DNA from 3 places in the Zooshikella ganghwensis genome. Region 2 is predicted to be linked to each of the others. Evidence: predicted binding sites of a transcription regulator. Region 2 holds the regulator's gene; each other region holds the start of a gene.

Region 1 (6,342 bases), on a different contig from region 2:
TTATTCAAAACAAGCTCTTCTCCCCAGTTAATGACCTTCGTTAACGGAAGTCCACCTCTAGTTAAGTTTTGTAAGTATATTTTTTTCTCAACATTGGCTGATTCTTGCTTGTGCGGCATTGTTATCGTAAAGCGCGTTACCGTGTCTATATAACGTTCATATTCTAAAGATAAAGATGCAGACGGTGACGTATGTGTGAGAGCTACATGCTGGTCTCTTCCACCAGGGTAGTGCTCTAATGGGTTAGTATGAATAGCATAGTCACCATAAGGTAATTGATCGATAATATACGTTTGCCCCCAGTCAAGACTCACTTGTTGGTGATAACCATTTTCACCAAAAACCTCAATACTAGGCGCTTGACTGTTTAATAAGGCTTCTGTTGGTAGTGGGGTTTTTATGAGCAGCTGTCCAACTTTCATTGGAGGAGATGGCTCCAATAAAAGCTTAAGCGATGTACGCACATCCTCAAGTTCAATGCCTAATGGTGCTTCAAAAGTCAACTGAATGCTTGCACCCGGTTTTAAACTCGTTTTCTCATCATCAATGTGCGAAGACTCAACACTGTAAGCAAGGGTAAGCAAGTTTTGATACCCCTTAGGATGGCGTTCCGAGACAAATATTTTATTCTCTGGCCATCTAATTGCGCCAAAATCACCATCAATACTTTCTAAGCGAAAGGGCGTTATGAATTGAATTACACTATTTCGTAGATCAATAGCTGTTGATGATGTATTTGTAATAAGAAATGTATACAACAGTTGGTTAACAGACCCAAAAGCACTATCGCTAATAGCAACTAACTGGGTACTAATTTCAGCAACTTCAGGCTGAGCGACTACTGTATTACTCTCAGTAGAAGCAGTGGCTATGCCTTCATGTAATATTAAGCATAAACTTATACAGCACAGTACTCTTTTTAAACTTAGATACATTTACAATTATTCTTTTCACTTAATGATCAGTGCTATACCCACAGTGAAGGCTTTTTTGGCGCTAGTCTGATCAGTTAAGACTAACTGATAGCAACCACAACTGTGTTTTAAAAGCGTTTGTCAGGCGGTTATGTTAATGAGTGGCTAGGATGACAGTTAAAGGCTCCTCAGCAATTACTCTACTACATGAAACCCACGTCACTATATATAAACAGCATTATACATAAACTGCATTCACACCATTTTCAATGGTCAAGAACGCTGATCTTGATGCCTTTTGGAATACAACAATTCCTACTAACCTGTCTGGAACACATTAAAACAGCTTCACTGGCCCATTAAGGTAAGCGCTATGGATAGCGCATATAAATATAATTGATTGGTGAAGGATATTTAATATGTTCAACACAGACAAAACCGTAGTACAGATTTTACTAAACCAACTCGTATATGAAGTGTCTATATAACAACGTATGATTTACCTCACAATTCTCTCTCAAGAGTAAGCAGATATCATGTATTCGATAGTCTTGCAAGTGAACTATAAAGCCATAACATGGCTCTTAACGTTTATGTGATAAGCAACACAATAATTATATATTTTGTCAGTTATCAACACCAATGTTTAAATGTCGTCTTTTTTTAAAATGAATTTTAGCTTTATTAGATTCTGAACGATTATATCGATAAGGCTTTTTAGTAATACGACCTGTTCGTCTTCGCCTAATTTTTGTGAAATATTCTTTTAAATCTTTTTCAACCCGGTCTCGATCCTCGTAAATTTCTAACCGCTTGATCGATACTTCTTTGGGAGCAAACGTTTTAATTTTAACTCGCTGCCTGCTTTCGCAAACAGACTCGAACACTATCAATATATCATTGCCAATACAGATAGCTTGATCACTACTTAACGTTAAACTCAGCATAAAAAGTCCCTTTATGAAGTGTATTTCGTTGGTAATGGGTATATAAGTATTGTGATTTATACCCCCAAACAAAGTTTTTTTAGGGAACCCTCAAGTGATGAACCTCCCAGAACTTAATATTAATAAGTGACTGAGGTATAAAACACCAACAACAAACCCCAAAAATGATTTGTAAAGGGTATAGGTAAACCCACAAACAATCCTAAAAATCATCAATGAAGGATATCAAACAACCTAGGTCTTATTTTATTGAACCATATTTTACTTGCTGTGCTTAACCGCATAGTTATACAAAGAACATCAAGAATGCATCAAAGTTTACACTTTATATATAAAAGTACACGCTATACTGCCCATTCGTAGCTACCAAGCCACACTAAATCAGATAAAACAATCACATATATTTTTATTGTTGTAAAATTCACTTTGATGGAAAGTTAACTTACGATTTTCAAAGGCCTTACCCCCATTTCAAGGAAATACAACAAATTACCTTTTTAACGTGATTGAGGTATAGCGGAAAGTTGGTTTGCAATGCTTAAATTAGCGTAGCCTCTACTCATCGCAAACTATTTTTATATTCATTTGACCTGCTAAGGTTAGAAGGGAAAAAACTGGGAGGTTAAGCACACTCCATTGTGCTTATTAACGCCTACTTATTAATATAAACAAAGCAAGAGAAATCAATGTTAACGCTTATCTGTAAAAGCGTAAGTCATTCGACGACGCTGCGAGAAAAGCAAAGCCCCTAAACCCAGCAGCATTGCTCCATAAGTACCAGGTTCAGGTACAAATTGAATGGTTGGTGATAACTCTGTTTCACGCGTCCATGTTGTAGATCCCTCAAAAATAGGCTCAGGCGCCACAACAGAGGCTTCATCAATATTAGTATCTAGACGCCACATAATGCTTATTGGAGGCACGATATCGAGAGCCCAAATATCATAAAAAGCATTCTCACCGGCAATGGGATCAGAGAAATTAAAGAACTCTTTAACAAATGTTGAGCATGCTGGCTCACACCAACTGTAGTCAACGATTCCTGTCAATAGTACATTTGTGGGTTCAATCATACTTGATGTAAGGTCTAATTCTAATACTTTAGTATCAGTACCCATAAAGTCATCAAAAAAGATACTTGCCGTGCCTGAAGTAAAGACTGCCGCTAACTCATCAGGAATACCACCTGGGCCTACGACAGAATAACCACTGATTGTATAATCTATATCTAATCCCCAGTCATTGTTAAAGCCTTCTAATGCAGGCCCAACTAAAGCAGTTGCAGAGCTCGTCTCTAAAGAACCAATATTTGAGGTGCCAGTATCAACTACTTTGTCACCAGTATCCAATATTGTATCATCACCACCAAAAATATTATCATCAATGGTATAAGTCGAAGTGGCAATAACACTAAATAATAACTTTTCGAAGTCATCAGTTCTGGAATCTGCATCTACTGCATTAAAACTCGTTCCAACATCAAGAAAAATATTATCTGCATACGTCATACCGCCACTCAGTGCAGTTAATGCGCAGGCATAAATCAGTGGTTTCAGCTTTGTCATTTTTTTACCCTTTATAGAAGCTCATGCTACCACTGCCTAATAACAATTACTGTGCCAGAAAGGGTAATATCAACTAAGCCTTTGTCTTTACAAAAAAAATATATTATTTCATGATTGCTACATAACAGTTTAATTTAAATGTGTAAAAACACACGACAAATACTGCAACAAAAACCACAATATAAAGAAGTCATTTTTATGAATTAAATATTTCTATAAAGATAGAACTACACAAAAAACCAGCAAAACCACTTTATTTTGTTAGTAGTTTTACCGGCATATAAAATTACAAAAAAAATCACAACTCAGATATTAACTTAAAAGCATTTCGCGTAATATTTTCTGCTCCATGCTCATTGATAATAATGGTATCTTCAATACGAATCCCCCCAAAACTACACAATGCATCAATCAACGCCCAGTTAATATGCTTAGTACTCGTACTTTGATGCAACCTCTTTAATAGCATTGGAATAAAATAGATACCTGGTTCAATGGTAGTAGCAACATTAATATCTAATGGTCGTAATAAACGTAAAAAAGGATGTTTGGAGTGTGCCACTAACATTTCACCACTGATATCCCTCTGCTTCCCACCAATATCATGGGTTTGTACACCAATTAAGTGGCCAAGTCCGTGTGGAAAAAATACCTGGGTAATATCATCCCGCATTATTTGTTCTACAGGCAGATGAACTATTTCAAACTGATGTAACAATACAGCTACCGCTTCATGCATTTTTTCATGTAAGTCAACAAAAGAAATTCCAGGTTTAATTTCTGAAATTATTTTTTGCAGAGCAAGATCAAGCGCTTGGATAAGCTCACCAAAAACATGTGACTCATCCGCACAATAAGTCCGTGTAATATCTGCAATATAACCATTATATACCGCGCCCGCATCCAACAAAAAGCTGTTTATTTCTGCAGATGCACATGTTTGGTAATGATCATAATGCAAAATAGCACCGTGATCATTAAACGCAACAATACTATCATACGGCAACTGACTTTCTCTTAACTGGCAGGCCAATAAATAAGCACAGTGTGTTTCAAACTCTGTTTTTCCTGAGCACCAAGCTTGATAAGCCGCACGATGTCCTTTAACCGCTCGAATATTCGCCATTTTTAAGCAATGCTGCTCATACTCTGTCTTATATGCCCGCATATATTCCAAATTTGCAAGCAATGTTTTCGGGTTAATATGCTGAACAGGCCAATCAAATAAATCATCGGTAATTTCACCAATAAACGCTATTTTGTTCCAATCAATGGCTAATTGTTGCCGGACTTCAGATATAGTGTGTACAATTTTAATATCCCATTCATTGATCCAAAAACCTTCAGGTTCAGGTGGAGCTGCATGCCAAAAGTCCTGCGGCTGCAGAAAAAAAAGTATTGGTTTAATACCTGGAGTTATCCACAACATGCAGCCTGGTTGCTCTGGTAATGGCAGCCAATGTTTAAAGTGAGGATTAGCTTTAAAGGGATAATTGTTATCATCACGAAATGCTACAGGTGATGTCCCTGAGTAAATAAGCACGCCATCAAATTTATTTTCATTTAAACTTTTTTGCAGTCTCTCCATTAGCACAGCGACATGCGTCTGGTATAAAGTTTGCCAGTCATACGATCCTTGAGCTTCCATTAATCATCCCCCTAACCGAGTAATCACGTTGCAAATTCCTTGGCAAAGCAAGGCAAGCTGCTCTTTTGAAATAATATAAGGTGGCATAACATAAACTAATTTACCAAAGGGGCGCACCCATATCCCCTGCTCTACAAACATAGGCTGAACCCTATGCATATCAACAGGCTGTTGTAACTCCACAACACCTATTGCCCCTAAGACTCTAACATCCGCCACCTGAGATAAAGTGGAACAGGGGGCTAAACCCTTTATAAGTTCTTGTTCTATCGATGCAATAGTGCTTGACCAGTTTTGTGCCAAGAGTAGATCAACACTGGCATTAGCAACACTGCAAGCAAGAGGGTTCGCCATAAACGTAGGACCATGCATCAACACTCCATCCTTGGAAATTGCCTGACTGACCTCATCCGAGCACAACGTTGCTGCAAACGACATGTATCCACCTGTCAGCGCTTTCCCCAAGCACAAAATATCTGGCGCTACGCCAGCATGCTCACAGGCAAAAAGTTTACCCGTTCGACCGAATCCCGTGGCGATTTCATCCGCTATAAGCAAAACCTGATACTGGTTACAAAGCTTTCTAATTTCAGCCAAATATTCTGGTGCATAGAAGCGCATCCCTCCTGCACCCTGGACAATAGGCTCAATAATAAAGGCTGCTATCTCTGCATGATGTTGCGCGAATAATTGTTTTACTGTAGCCAATTCTTCAGGTTGCCATGCCCCTTTAAAGGGACTTTGAGGTGCTGGAGCAAAGAGCTGCTTTGGGAGCACCCCCTGAAATAACGTATGCATTCCCTGTTCAGGATCGCAAACCGACATAGCAGAAAAAGTATCACCATGATAACCCCGCTTTACTGTCAGCAAGCGCCTCTTCTGGGTATTTCCTGTTGCCTGCTGATACTGCAACGCCATTTTAATAGCCACTTCAACGGCCACTGAGCCTGAGTCAGAAAAAAAGACCTGTTGCAGAGGTTCTGGAGATATTGCAATTAATTTTCGGGCCAGCTCAATAGCAGGCTTATGGGTTAACCCACCAAACATCACGTGCGCCATCAGCCCTAACTGCTGCTGAATAGCCTCATTAAGTTTAGGGTGGTTATAGCCATGAATGACCGACCACCAAGATGCCATACCATCTATCAACTGTCGTCCATCATTCAGCGTCAGTTGAACCCCTTCAGCGGAAACAACTGGAAACATCTGATAACGGTTTTGCATTGAGGTATAGGGGTGCCAAATATGGTCGGCATCAAAACACAGGT
Region 2 (6,342 bases):
TTGCTGCTGCTTAATTCGGTTAATTATTTCCGGAAAGCGTGATAGCTCTTGTCGTATATTTCGAGCATCAATACTTACAGCTACTCGGTCTAAATACGCCTTTTGCAGCTCTTTCGCTAAATCGGGAAGTAAAACCAGGGGTAAATTATCAATACAGAAAAAGCCTTGATCTTCAAGAACATGTAGTCCCGTACTTTTGCCTGAACCTGATCGACCGCTAATGATAACAAGTTTCATACGACTTTAATCTGTACCCTGGTAGTGAGTCGGCTTTAGTTAATTGCGCCATATTATTATTACACAGCAAGTATAGTGTACACCAAAATGACAGCTTCTTGTTGTAGCCAAGCTACAATGAAGTCCGTCATTTAGTGTAAATAAAGACGAAACGCTAAAATAAGTTGGTTGTGTGTGGCTTGTTAATTGGGAAGAGGAGCAATAGCAAGCTCAAAAAGCTCATGGTTGCTTTGAGCATTACGTAACCGGTTTCTGAAGCTGGCATTTTCAAATCGTTCGGCAACAAGTTGCAAAATCGCCAAATGCTCTGAGGTGGCTTCTTCAGGGACTACAAGTGCAAAAATTAGGTCAACAGGGTGATTATCCATAGCATCAAACTCAATAGGTTCACGCAGTTTTAGTAAGGCTGCCATGGGTTTATCACAGTTAGTTAATCGGCAGTGGGGCAGGGCAATACCTTTGCCAAATCCAGTGCTGCCCAATCGCTCTCGGGTAATAAGACTATCAAAAAGTTCGCTAGCACCTATGCCTGGCCGGAATCCGGCCAGGATATCTGCAATTTGCTCTAACGTTCTTTTTTTGCTGCCACCCTCAACATCACAAGCGGTGCACTCCGGGGCAAGAATCTGTTCGAGTTTCATTGCGTTTTTACAGTCTCCAGCAATCGCCAGTTTAACGGGCTCCTGCGCCCTGTAAACGGTCAAGGTTTTTCTCTTTGTGTTTTAGAAGTTGACGATCCAACCGATCGACAAGCATGTCAATCGCTGCATACATGTCCTCAGATTCCGCTTCAGCGCGAATATCTGCACCTCGTGTATGTAAAGTGGTCTCAGCTTTTTGTCGAAGTTTTTCGACACTTAAAGTGACTTGCACATTGGTAATGTTATCAAAGTGCCGCTCCAAACGCTCAAATTTATTGATGACATATTGGCGCAGCGGATCGGTAATATCAACGTGGTGACCACTAATGTTTATTTGCATGCATCGATCTCCTAGGTGATCCGATTTACAGTCTATCAGTAGAAACTGTGTACTACTACTGACTCCACACTCCCCTCCTTGAAAAGGGGCTAACTGGGGTGTTTGTCACCCTATAACGCTTTTTTACACCAACCGTTTTCGCTCGTTAGAAGGTGGAATAGAAAGTGATTCTCGGTACTTGGCGATAGTTCGTCTTGCCACTTTTATTCCTTGTTCTTCCAGAAGCTTGGCTATTTTACTATCTGATAAAGGTTTTCGTGCATTTTCCGCCGCAATCAATTTTTTTATGATGGCTCGGATTGCTGTTGATGAGCACTCTCCACCCGATGATGTACTAACATGGCTGGAGAAAAAATACTTCAGTTCGAATATACCACGAGGGGTGTGCATATATTTTTGAGTAGTTACTCTTGAAATGGTTGACTCATGCATACCAACCGCTTCAGCAATGTCATGAAGCACTAAAGGCTTCATGGCTTCTTCACCATACTCTAAAAAGCCTTTTTGATGCTCAACAATACAGCTGGCTACACGCATTAATGTTTCATTACGGCTCTGCAAGCTTTTAATGAACCAGCGGGCTTCCTGAAGGTGATTTTTAATGTAAGTATTATCAGAGCTACTATCTGCACGTTTGACTAATGAAGCGTAGCTGGCATTGATGCGAAGACGGGGAGTGGCATCCGTATTTAGCTCTACAGTCCAACGATCACTTCTTTTTTGGACAATAACGTCGGGAACAATATATTCAGAGTTCTCGTCTTGAATAACAGAGCCAGGCCGTGGATTTAAACTTTGTATTAGCAAAATCGCTTGCTTTAACTGCTCTTCTTTCAACTTTGCTTTTCGCATAAGTTGATTGTAGTCGTGATTGCCTAATAAATGGAGATACTTTTGGGTAATTAGCTTTGCTTCTTCCAGAAAAGGTGTGTCTGCACTGAGTTGCGTCAACTGAGTTAACAGGCACTCTTTTAAATCACGCGCGGCAACACCAACCGGGTCAAACTGCTTTAATAATCGGTGTACAACAACCACTTCGTCCAGGTCAATTTCTAACTCTGGATCAAAGCTTTCATGAATATCCTCAAGGCTACAGGTTAAATAGCCGCTTTCATCCACAGCATCAATGATTGCTATTGCAATAAGTCGGTCGTTATCACTTAAGGGGGTAAGGTTAAGCTGCCAATGTAAGTGCGACTGAATAGTTTCTGCTGTACTGTTTCTGGCGGTATAGTCAAAGTCTTCATCGGAGCCGGACGATGAGTTTCCAGTCGAAGGAGGTAATGAGTCATACACATCCTCCCAGGCAGTATCTACCGATAGTTCAGAAGGGATTTGCTCAGCCCATTGGTCTTCATAGAGTGAATCACTGCTTTCGTTTTCTTGATCTTGGGAAGAGGTGTTGGCTGTATCAGTGCTGTTGTCGTCACTACTGGAGTTTGAGGAAGCTTGTTGAGTAAGCTCATTCTGATGTTCATCAGAAGAGTCACTGGACTCGCTATTTGAGCCAGTATCAGAGGTATCTTCAATAAGTTCTAGCAAAGGGTTTGAGTCTAGGGCTTGCTGAATTTCTTGTTGCAAGTCAAGCGTAGACAACTGAAGTAGTTTAATGGCCTGTTGCAGCTGGGGGGTCATTGTCAGCTGTTGGCCCATTTTTAAAACTAGGGATGGCTTCATAGTTAGTTGATTTACCTACACTGCAACAAAGCAAATGCTAAAGTTTATCTATTAGTATGCCACTAACATTACCTGTCGTTGTGGTGAAATAATGCTGCCACATTAATTATTCAGTAAACAGTGAGTGATAATGATGAGTGGCCGCATCTCATACATTAACACATTATATGCGCGACCAGGCTACTTGTCTTAGATTTTGAATTGATGTCCAAGATAAACATCCTTGACTTTTTGGTTGGCCATTACATCACTCGCTGTACCTTGAGCGATTATTTGTCCTTCACTTACTATGTAGGCTAACTCACAAATATCAAGTGTTTCTCGAACATTGTGATCCGTAATCAGTACACCTATGCCTCTTTCTTTTAAGTGAGTGACTATCATTTTTATATCATTTACTGAGATGGGGTCAACCCCAGCAAAAGGTTCATCCAGTAGAATGAAAGAGGGTTCAGTCGCCAGTGCACGAGCAATTTCAACTCGTCGACGCTCACCACCTGATAAGCTCATACCCATACTATTTCTGAGGTGAGTGACATTAAACTCTTCAAGCAGATGGTTAAGTTTTTCTTCTCGTTGTTGACGATTTAAGTCTTTACGGGTTTCCAAAATACCCATTATATTTTCGCTGACGGTCAGCTTGCGGAAGATAGACGCTTCTTGTGGTAAATAACCAATTCCTGCACGTGCCCTGCCATGCATGGGTAGATGTGTAATATTGTGTTCATCTATTTGCACTTGACCATGATCTGATCGAACCAAGCCAACAATCATATAAAAAGTGGTTGTTTTTCCCGCACCATTTGGACCAAGTAGACCAACAATTTGACCACTTTCGATATGGAGTGAGACTTCTTTGACAACTTGACGACCTTTATAGCTTTTGGCCAGGTTTGTGGCTTGTAGAACGGGCATAGAGTTACTTCGTCTTTGTAGGTTGCAGGATCATCTCAACACGTTGCTTGCCGCCAGCTTTTGAAGAGTCGCCTTTAGCATTCACAGTTTGGGTTTTCATGTTATAGTCAATACGCTTGCCTGTGAACTTATTGCCTTCCTGAAATAATTTAGCATTAACAATAATTTCAACTTTTTCTTGAGGAATCATATAGTTGATTTGCTTGCCATAGGCGCGAATCAGTTCTTTGTTAGGTTCAGGCTTTTCTTCATAGTGTGCTGGGCTACCCAGAGCAATCACTTTGTTGATATTTCCCTGTTTGTCGGTATAAATGGTGACTTTGTGACCAGTAATTTTTATGGTGCCTTGAGTAATGACAACATTTCCCGTCAGTATACGCACACCATCTTTTTCGGCATTAGCACTATCAGACTTTGCGTGAATTGGTTTTTCTCTATCAGCAGGTAAAGCCCAGGCTGTTTGCTGGCTTATAAGGCTAAAAAGTAGTCCTAGTGTGAAAAGGTTAATCCTGCACTTCATATGTTCCCCTAACATTGGATAGCAACTCCACACGCTCCTCATCTAAATATGCATTCATGCCGACCGCGTTTACAACTGAGTTGTCAGTTTTAATGGTTACTGGACGTTTGGTTTTCGCTTGATTTTGTTCTGCGTAAACAGTCAGAAACTCTGTGGTTATAATCATGCCAGGATTTCCAGTTGTTTTCTGTTCCCTAATTACGACATTATCCCAGAGTTCCATCACATCTCCACCAGGAAGTATCCTTCCTTGCCGTGAGGTCGTATGCCAGTCGCTACTTTGTTTTCGCGTAATCAAAATATCAGGCTGATCAATCAGTGAAATATCATTATGAGGAAAGTGACTTACTTTCTCAGCAACAACAACGTAGTCTTGCTCACCTTTTGTTGTATATTGGGTAATAACAGGAGACTCCATAAAAACATCTGGAGAAACTGCAGTATTTTCTTTTTTATCACTTTTAGGTGCGGTTAAGTTAAATGCATCTGGCTGGTTTAAAAAAGTAAACAAGCCATACCCCAGTATGAGTAATAATGTCAGTGTAGTAATACGTTTTAAGCCCATGGTGAACAAAGCTCATAGCGTTAAGAAGTCAAAGACAGTTGCGTCATGTTAACAACATAAGTAAGGAGCTAGCTGGGCATCAAGCGTACCTTGGCTTGCCATTATAAACTCGCATACTTCTCTAGCAGCTCCAAGTCCACCAAGCTGTTGGGTGACACCAGCTGCATAGTGTTTTACCGTTGGATTTGCATTAGCAACGGCTAGGCCCAGACCAACATAACGGATTGCAGGGAGGTCGGGTAAGTCGTCTCCTAAATAGGCCACTTGTGCAGGTGTGAGTTCAAGCTGTTCAAGGATTTCTTTTAAAACGACCAGCTTGTCTTCACGCCCCTGATAAACAATATCGACACCAAGTGCAGCCATACGCTGGCTGACAACTTTGGATTTTCGGCCAGTGATAATAGCGATTTTGACCCCAGTTTGCTGCAAAAGTTTGAAGCCTAAACCATCCAGAGTATGAAATGTCTTAAATTCCTGGCCGTCTTCTGTAAAGTAAAGTCGACCATCAGTCAGTACCCCATCAACGTCACATACCAGCAAACGAACCGCAGCGGCTTTTGTGGCTAAATGCTGTAAGTTCATACTACACCTGCGCGTAAAAGGTCATGCATATTAAGTGCACCGATGGCTTTATGGTTGTCATCGACCACAATCAAACCATTAATTTTGTGCTTTTCCATAATGTTGAGCGCTTGTGCTGCGAGCATATCTGCTTGAGCGACTTTGCACTTTGCTGTCATTACACTGTCAATGGTGGCTTGCTGAATATCAACACTCTGGTCAAGTGCTCGGCGTAAGTCACCATCAGTAAATACTCCTTGCAGTAAACCATCAGCATCTACAATAGCGGTCATCCCCAAGCCTTGTTGAGTCATTTCCAGTAAGGCATCTCTTAGCGAAGTACCTGAGCGAACAGCAGGCAAGCGATCATCTTGATGCATAATATCTGCGACTTTTAACAGGAGTCTTCGACCTAGGCTACCGCCAGGATGCGAGAAGGCAAAGTCTTCTGCTGTGAATCCCTTGGTTTCAAGTAAGGCTATTGCTAATGCATCACCCATTACTAATGCGGCTGTGGTACTTGCTGTTGGTGCTAAGTCCAGAGGACAGGCTTCTCTTTTAATTGATACATCAAGGCTCACATCGGCAGCTTTGGCAAGGGTTGACTGAGGGTTTCCAGTCATGCTGATTAAAGAGGTACCGAGTCGTTTTAAAAGTGGCAGTAGGGTAACCACTTCTGCAGTGTTGCCTGAGTTAGACAGAGCAATAACAATATCATTTGAAGTAATCATGCCCATATCGCCATGACTGGCTTCTCCAGGGTGCACAAAAAAAGCTGGTGTGCCAGTGCTGGCAAGCGTTGCGGCAATCTTGTTACCAATATGCCCTGACTTACCCATTCCTACGACAACCACTCGGCCTTTACAGGCAAGAATAAGCTCACAGG
Region 3 (6,342 bases), on a different contig from region 2:
AACGCAAATAATGGTATTTCCTTAGCGCAAACAGCAGAAGGAGCATTAAATTCCATCGCCAGTAACTTACAGCGTGTGAGAGAGCTTGCTTTGCAATCAGCCAACGGCAGTAATACAGATATTGACCGTGATGCATTAAATCAAGAGGTACAGCAGTTGGTTGCTGAAATTCAAAGTGTGGCAGATAAAACCAACTTTAATGGTAAAAACCTCTTGGATGGCTCTTTTTCAAATGCCTTATTTCAAACAGGGGCCAACTTAGGTGATACCATTTCGGTAAGCATTGAAAGAACTAGCACAGATTCACTAGGTACAGCCCTTGAAGCAGGCATTTCTTCTACCTTAACGGGTAATAGTCAGCTCAATGCGGGTGATTTGGTTATTAACGGTATTGCTGTTGGTGCCTCTTCAGGTTCTGATGATACATCATCCACAAACTACCAAGAACGTGGTGCAATTGCTAAAGCGGCAGCAATTAATAAAATATCTGAACAAACAGGTGTCATTGCCAAAGTCAATGCAGCGACTATTGCAGGTGGTACGTACGCCAATACGGATGATAAAACCGGGCAAATCACCATTAATGGTGTGACAATTGATTTAGTCACTGATAATGCTTTAAGCACCGAGGCCAATTTAGAAGCGGTGGTTACAGCAATTAATGAAAAGTCAGGTCAAACAGGTGTTGTTGCATCATTTGATGGAAACGCAACGACTGGAATTACAATGGTTGCTGAAGATGGGAGAAATGTCGATATTCAAAATGTGTCAGGAAATGCCTCTGCTGACTTTGGTTTAGCAACAGGAAATACGACTTACTTTGGTACCTTTACATTAATTTCACAAGATGGTGAAGATATTAATATCGATTCAACCACAGGTAATATTGATAATGCCGGGTTAGAGGTAGGTTCTTTTAGCGGAGTTAATGGTGGTTCTGTTGGTGATAATGTTACAAGTACAGCACTTTCGATTGGTGATTTAGTCATTAATGGTGTAGCAGTGGGTGCTTCATTAACATCATTTGATTCATCATCAACGACAGGTAATGCTGCAAGTGCTATCGCTAAAGCAGCGGCTATTAATGCGGTGAGTGAAAAATCAGGTGTTACTGCAAAAGCAAATGCCACCATTGTTACGGGAGGTACGATTACTACAGGTACTGCCCAGAGTGGTAATGTGGTGATTAATGGTGTCGATATCCAAATCGCTTATGGTGCAAATGACTCTGCGAGTGATATTCAAAACACGATTATAAATGCAGTTAACTCAAAGTCAGGACAGACTGGTGTTAAAGCAGAAGCCTTTGGAAGTACTTTCCGGTTGACCGCTGATGATGGCAGAAATATTGATGTAAGCGCGATAAACACTGTTGCAAATGCTGGCTTTTCCGTGGCAACCACTTATAGTTCAGTGTCACTGACTTCAGCAGGGCAGTTTACGCTCACCTCAAATACAGGTTCGATCAGCCGGGCAGGTTTCCAAATAGGTACATTTGGAGGTCAAGAAGCAGGACAGTTGTTGGATGATTTAGATATATCCACCTTGAGTGGCGCAAATGATGCGTTAATATCCATTGACAATGCAATCAGTAAAGTCTCTGAGCAAATTTCTGCACTGGGTGCCTTACAAAACCGCTTTTTATCAACAGTCAGTAATTTATCGGTTAATAGTGAAAACTTATCTGCTGCAAACTCACGTATTTTAGATGCTGACTTTGCCGCTGAAACCGCTGAAATGAGTCGTGCTACAGTACTACAGCAAGCAGGTATTTCGGTGTTGGCGCAAGCTAATGCTCAACCCCAACAGGTGTTGTCTTTACTGCAATAGTAGATTAATCCTCATAGCAAAGAGGGTGTCGCAAAAAGTCAGGAGCGAAGCGCAGTAGGTTTGCGATACCCTCCAAGAGGGAAGTGGAAAACGGTTTTTAGTGTATTAATAATCAGCCCAGACCTCTTGGTGGTTTGGGCTTGATAATACAAAGAGGAAACTATCATGGGAGGTATAACGCCAATAGGTTCTCCTGTGGTTACACCGACTGTTGATGATACTAAAAGGCAGCCGTCGTTAAACACGACAAATAAGACTCAACAGGGGGAGCAACCACATTCAGAAAATATTGTGCCACAGCGCCTTAACCAACCTACAGCAATTAATGAGCAGCGAGTTGCTGAAGCTGTTGAACAATTAAATGATTTTGTGTCAGCGATGCAAAGGGATATTTTTTTCAAAATTGATGATGAAGCCGGGAGAGTGGTTATTTCGGTGGTTGATCGAGCGTCTGAGGAAATAATTCGACAGATTCCTGAGGAGATTGCATTACGTTTAGCAAAAAATCTTAAAGAGCATGGCGATTTAATATTAATTAAACAGCAAGCCTAGCAGTTTGGATAGGTTTTAGTATGATTAAAATATTATATTTTTATATTAACTATCTGTATTTGCTTGTACGTCGAAAAAGAAAAAAAAATAGCCGCCCAATGGCGACTATTTAAAAAGCTTAACTAAGAAAAGACAAATTTGATTTATTTGTCTTAAGCTTATTTTATGCTTTTTTACGACGGATACGAGTTAAGCCTAAAAGACCTAGACCCATCAATGCTAAAGCTGAAGGAGTAGGTACTGTGCCTTTAGCGTGAAGTAAGTCGTTACCACATTCCATTGTGTAATGTAGCCAGAAATCAGTTCCTTCACCTAAGAAGCTTAAGTCAAAACCGTTAGCATAATAGTGAGAAGCTTGACCAACTTCTGCATCACCTTCAAAACCTGTTTGAGCATCAGTCAACAGATCAAGAGTGAAAGAGCCTGTAGTTACTTGCTGACCACCACCTGCATAAGCCCATGGGTTAGAGAATTGGTGGTTGTTCAAAGTAGTTGTCAACGTTTCTGAGTTAGCATCTAATTTGAATACAGTGTAAGTTAACTGATTCCAGTCGATATCAAGCACATAGTCATAACCAAAAGTATCTTTTACTTGTTGACCAGGACCGTAAGCACCTGTGTTTGATGAAAAATCACCATCTAGATCAATAAAGATATCTCCAGATGCATAACCACCATGACCGTTTTGTAAGTTAAAACCACTTACAAGGCCAACCTGGTAGTTGTTGCTTTTGACAAAAGCTTCAGTATCAAATAGTTGAGTACCAGACTGGCCAACTTCAACTTCCTGGTCTTCTTGCTTGCCGTACCAGTTGTTATATGAACCTGATTGAGAATTACCATCATAAATAGTCAGGTCAGCACCTAAAGGTGAAGCCATAACTTGTGAAGACACTGCAACAACTGTTGTAGCAAACAATGCAGCTAATTTATTCATTTAGAATCTCCCTATAACGCCTTTGGCGCGTAATAAAAACTCTGTGAGTTACTTCAAAAGACAATATGCTTGCGAGCGATGGGTATAAGCATATGTTGTGCCATATTTAAAAAAAATAATAAAAACAATGAGTTATATTTGTTTTTTAGGGTTGTGAAAAAACGATGTAAAAAAAAGTTAATGTGATAAAGTTCTGAAAAAATAGTGACTTACTTATATTTTTTGAGAAAAGACCATGCTTTTGTTCACGATTAATTTAATGAAAATCAAAAAATTAAAAGTACGTCTCACTTATATTTTGTTGTTTTTCAAAAAAAGGTGTTTATTCCAAATAAGCAAGAAAACTTAAAGTGTAAAAAAAGCTAACAGTTGTTGCTTTAAGGGTGAAACTAAGGAACTCACCTATTAAATACGGCCTTCGCAGGTACATGCTGGTTGATGAAAAAAATATTGTGAATTAGTTAAAGTTTTTTTGTGGTATGTCGCTAACAGAAGTAGACAGGTTATCGCCATGAGTTCGGTGCGCAAGTTCGGATGAAGGGATGGCCTGATGAGATGGCTTGTTGGATGAAGTAGTGAGCAGGAGTTTGAGACATGCCACAAATAATTAATACCAATATCGCCTCGCTGAATGCCCAGCGTAACCTGGATAGATCACAGTCTGCGCAGGATACCGCATTACAGCGGCTCTCATCTGGTTTGCGTATTAATAGCGCACGAGATGATGCTGCGGGCCTGGCGATTTCGACTCGTTTTGAATCACAAATCCGCGGTACCAATGTCGCAATTCGTAACTCAAATGATGGAATCTCGCTGGCTCAAACAGCAGAGGGTGCACTAAGTTCTGTTACCACAAACTTACAACGTATTCGTGACTTGGCACTGCAATCCTCTAACGGTAGTAACACTGAAATAGACCGGGAAGCATTGAACGAGGAGGTTCAACAGCTCATTTCAGAAATTGAAAATGTGGCTGAAAAAACCAACTTTAACGGTAAAAAGCTATTAGATGGTTCGTTTGATAATACGATTTTCCAAACGGGTGCTAATTTAGGAGATACGATTGGCGTCAGTATCGCTAAAGTATCTACTGATAGCTTGGGTTCATCACTTGAAGCAGGAATATCCTCCAATGACCTGAATGCTGCAGCTCTTGCTGCCGGGGATTTAGTCATTAATGGCATTGCTGTTGGTGCTTCATCGGGTGTTGATGACACTTCTTCAACTGGTTCGCAGGATCAAAGTGCGATTGCCAAAGCAGCAGCAGTCAATAAAGTTTCTGATCAAACAGGTGTTATCGCTCGGGTTGATGCTAACTCTGTCGCTGGAAGCTCATATACCAGTGCAGACCAGGATGGCAACATTGTTATCAATGGGGTTAGCATTAATATTTCAGGGGATGCTGATTTGACAGCTCAAGCTAACCTAGAAGGTATTGTCAACTCGATAAATGAAAAGTCTGGACAAACAGGCGTTGTTGCTGCCTTTGATGGAAATGCATCAACAGGTATTACCTTAACTGCTGATGATGGCCGAAATATTGTGCTGGCTGATGGCTCTGGTAATACCGCAGCTCAGTTAGGTTTAGGTGCAGCAGGTACGTATATAGGTACCTATACGCTAATATCGCAAGATGGATCGGATATTACCGTCGATACGACAACTGGAAACATCGATAATGCAGGTTTTGAAGTCGGTACTTTCAGTGGCGTAAATGGTGGAGCTGTAGGAAATAATGTCACAAATGCTGCTCTTGTTACAGGTGACCTTGTATTGAATGGAGTAGCTGTAGGGCCAACTCAGGCTTCTTTTGATACAGCGTCAACTACAAATAATAATGCCTCAGCAATATCAAAGGCTGTCGCGATTAACAAAGTCAGTGACCAGACGGGTATTACTGCCGTGGCAAATACTACGGTTGTTACCGGTGGTACTATTACTACAGGTGCTGCGCAAAGTGGTAACGTAGTGATTAATGGTATCAGTATTGCCATATCTTACGGAGCTGCTGATACTACCAGTGATATTCAGAATACGATTATCTCTGCTGTAAATACCAAATCTGGGCAGACAGGTGTTAAAGCTGAAGCGTTTGGTAGTACGTTCCGCCTGTTAGCTGAAGATGGACGTAATATCGATGTGAGTGCAATTAATACCGTAACCAATGCAGGATTCACCGTTGCGACTACCCTGAGTTCGGTTAGCCTCTTCTCTGCAGGTCAATTTAGTATTTCATCTGATACAGGTGCTATTGCTAGAGCTGGATTCCAAGTAGGTACTTTCGGTGGACAGGAAGTTGGCCAGCTGGTGAAAGATATTGATATCACCACTGTTGAGGGCGCTAACGAGGCACTGGTTTCCGTAGACAATGCCTTACAACAAATATCCAAACAACAGGCGGAATTGGGTGCGATCCAAAACCGTTTCCTTTCAACCATTAATAACCTGTCAATCAGCAGTGAGAACCTGTCAGCAGCTAACTCACGAATTCGTGATGCAGACTTTGCGGCAGAAACTGCAGAGCTAAGTCGAGCACAGGTGCTCCAACAGGCAGGTATTTCAGTCTTGGCACAAGCCAATGCAAGGCCGCAGCAGGTTCTGGCGCTCCTGCAGTAACAGGACGCCAGTGAAGAGGGATGAACCACACCCAGGTCAGCAATGGCCTGGGTTTAGGTGCTGGTTCAAAAGGATAAATGAGGTGCACTATGAATGACCTCAAAGTGTCAACGCCCGTTGTGAGTACACGAGAGCTTGATGCGAATAAAAGCAAGCCATTACCGCCTGCTGATCAGCAAGGAGAAGTGGCTGTTAGCCAACCCACTGCGGCTACAGGTCAAACTTCACAAGCAAAGGCTGTGCAAGAAGTATCATCAGCCATCGAAGATCAACAACTGGATAAGCAGGAAACATTGCGTGAGCAGGTTGAGCAAGCCGTGGCTCAGCTCAATGACTATGTGCAAACTGTACAGCGGGACTTATTGTTTAAACTCGACACTGATAGTGGTGAAACTGTTATTTCGGTT

What was found. Region 2 encodes sigma-54, which starts transcription at its own class of promoters, with help from an activator protein. Its sites were predicted from a motif close to TGGCACNNNNNTTGCTNT; they were not measured.
Region 1: the regulator sigma-54 is predicted to act here: its motif matches at 3,466-3,483, upstream of KHS79_RS00875 (PEP-CTERM sorting domain-containing protein).
Region 3: the regulator sigma-54 is predicted to act here: its motif matches at 3,405-3,422, upstream of KHS79_RS11775 (PEP-CTERM sorting domain-containing protein).

The regions. Positions count from the first base shown of each region.
Region 1 covers NZ_JAEVHG010000001.1:207,232-213,573, reverse strand. The annotation lists gene KHS79_RS00885 (hypothetical protein) at 1-935, opposite strand, end outside; gene KHS79_RS00880 (carbon storage regulator) at 1,541-1,861, opposite strand; gene KHS79_RS00875 (PEP-CTERM sorting domain-containing protein) at 2,551-3,426, opposite strand; gene pepQ (Xaa-Pro dipeptidase) at 3,725-5,074, opposite strand; gene bioA (adenosylmethionine--8-amino-7-oxononanoate transaminase) at 5,078-6,342, opposite strand, start outside.
Region 2 covers NZ_JAEVHG010000002.1:418,146-424,487, reverse strand. The annotation lists gene rapZ (RNase adapter RapZ) at 1-237, opposite strand, end outside; gene ptsN (PTS IIA-like nitrogen regulatory protein PtsN) at 420-941, opposite strand; gene hpf (ribosome hibernation-promoting factor, HPF/YfiA family) at 910-1,218, opposite strand; gene KHS79_RS05705 (RNA polymerase factor sigma-54) at 1,342-2,895, opposite strand; gene lptB (LPS export ABC transporter ATP-binding protein) at 3,085-3,810, opposite strand; gene lptA (lipopolysaccharide transport periplasmic protein LptA) at 3,815-4,330, opposite strand; gene lptC (LPS export ABC transporter periplasmic protein LptC) at 4,314-4,895, opposite strand; gene KHS79_RS05685 (KdsC family phosphatase) at 4,944-5,477, opposite strand; gene KHS79_RS05680 (KpsF/GutQ family sugar-phosphate isomerase) at 5,474-6,342, opposite strand, start outside.
Region 3 covers NZ_JAEVHG010000007.1:24,944-31,285, forward strand. The annotation lists gene KHS79_RS11765 (flagellin N-terminal helical domain-containing protein) at 1-1,830, shown strand, start outside; gene KHS79_RS11770 (flagellar protein FlaG) at 1,996-2,382, shown strand; gene KHS79_RS11775 (PEP-CTERM sorting domain-containing protein) at 2,546-3,319, opposite strand; gene KHS79_RS11780 (flagellin N-terminal helical domain-containing protein) at 3,914-5,935, shown strand; gene KHS79_RS11785 (flagellar protein FlaG) at 6,025-6,342, shown strand, end outside.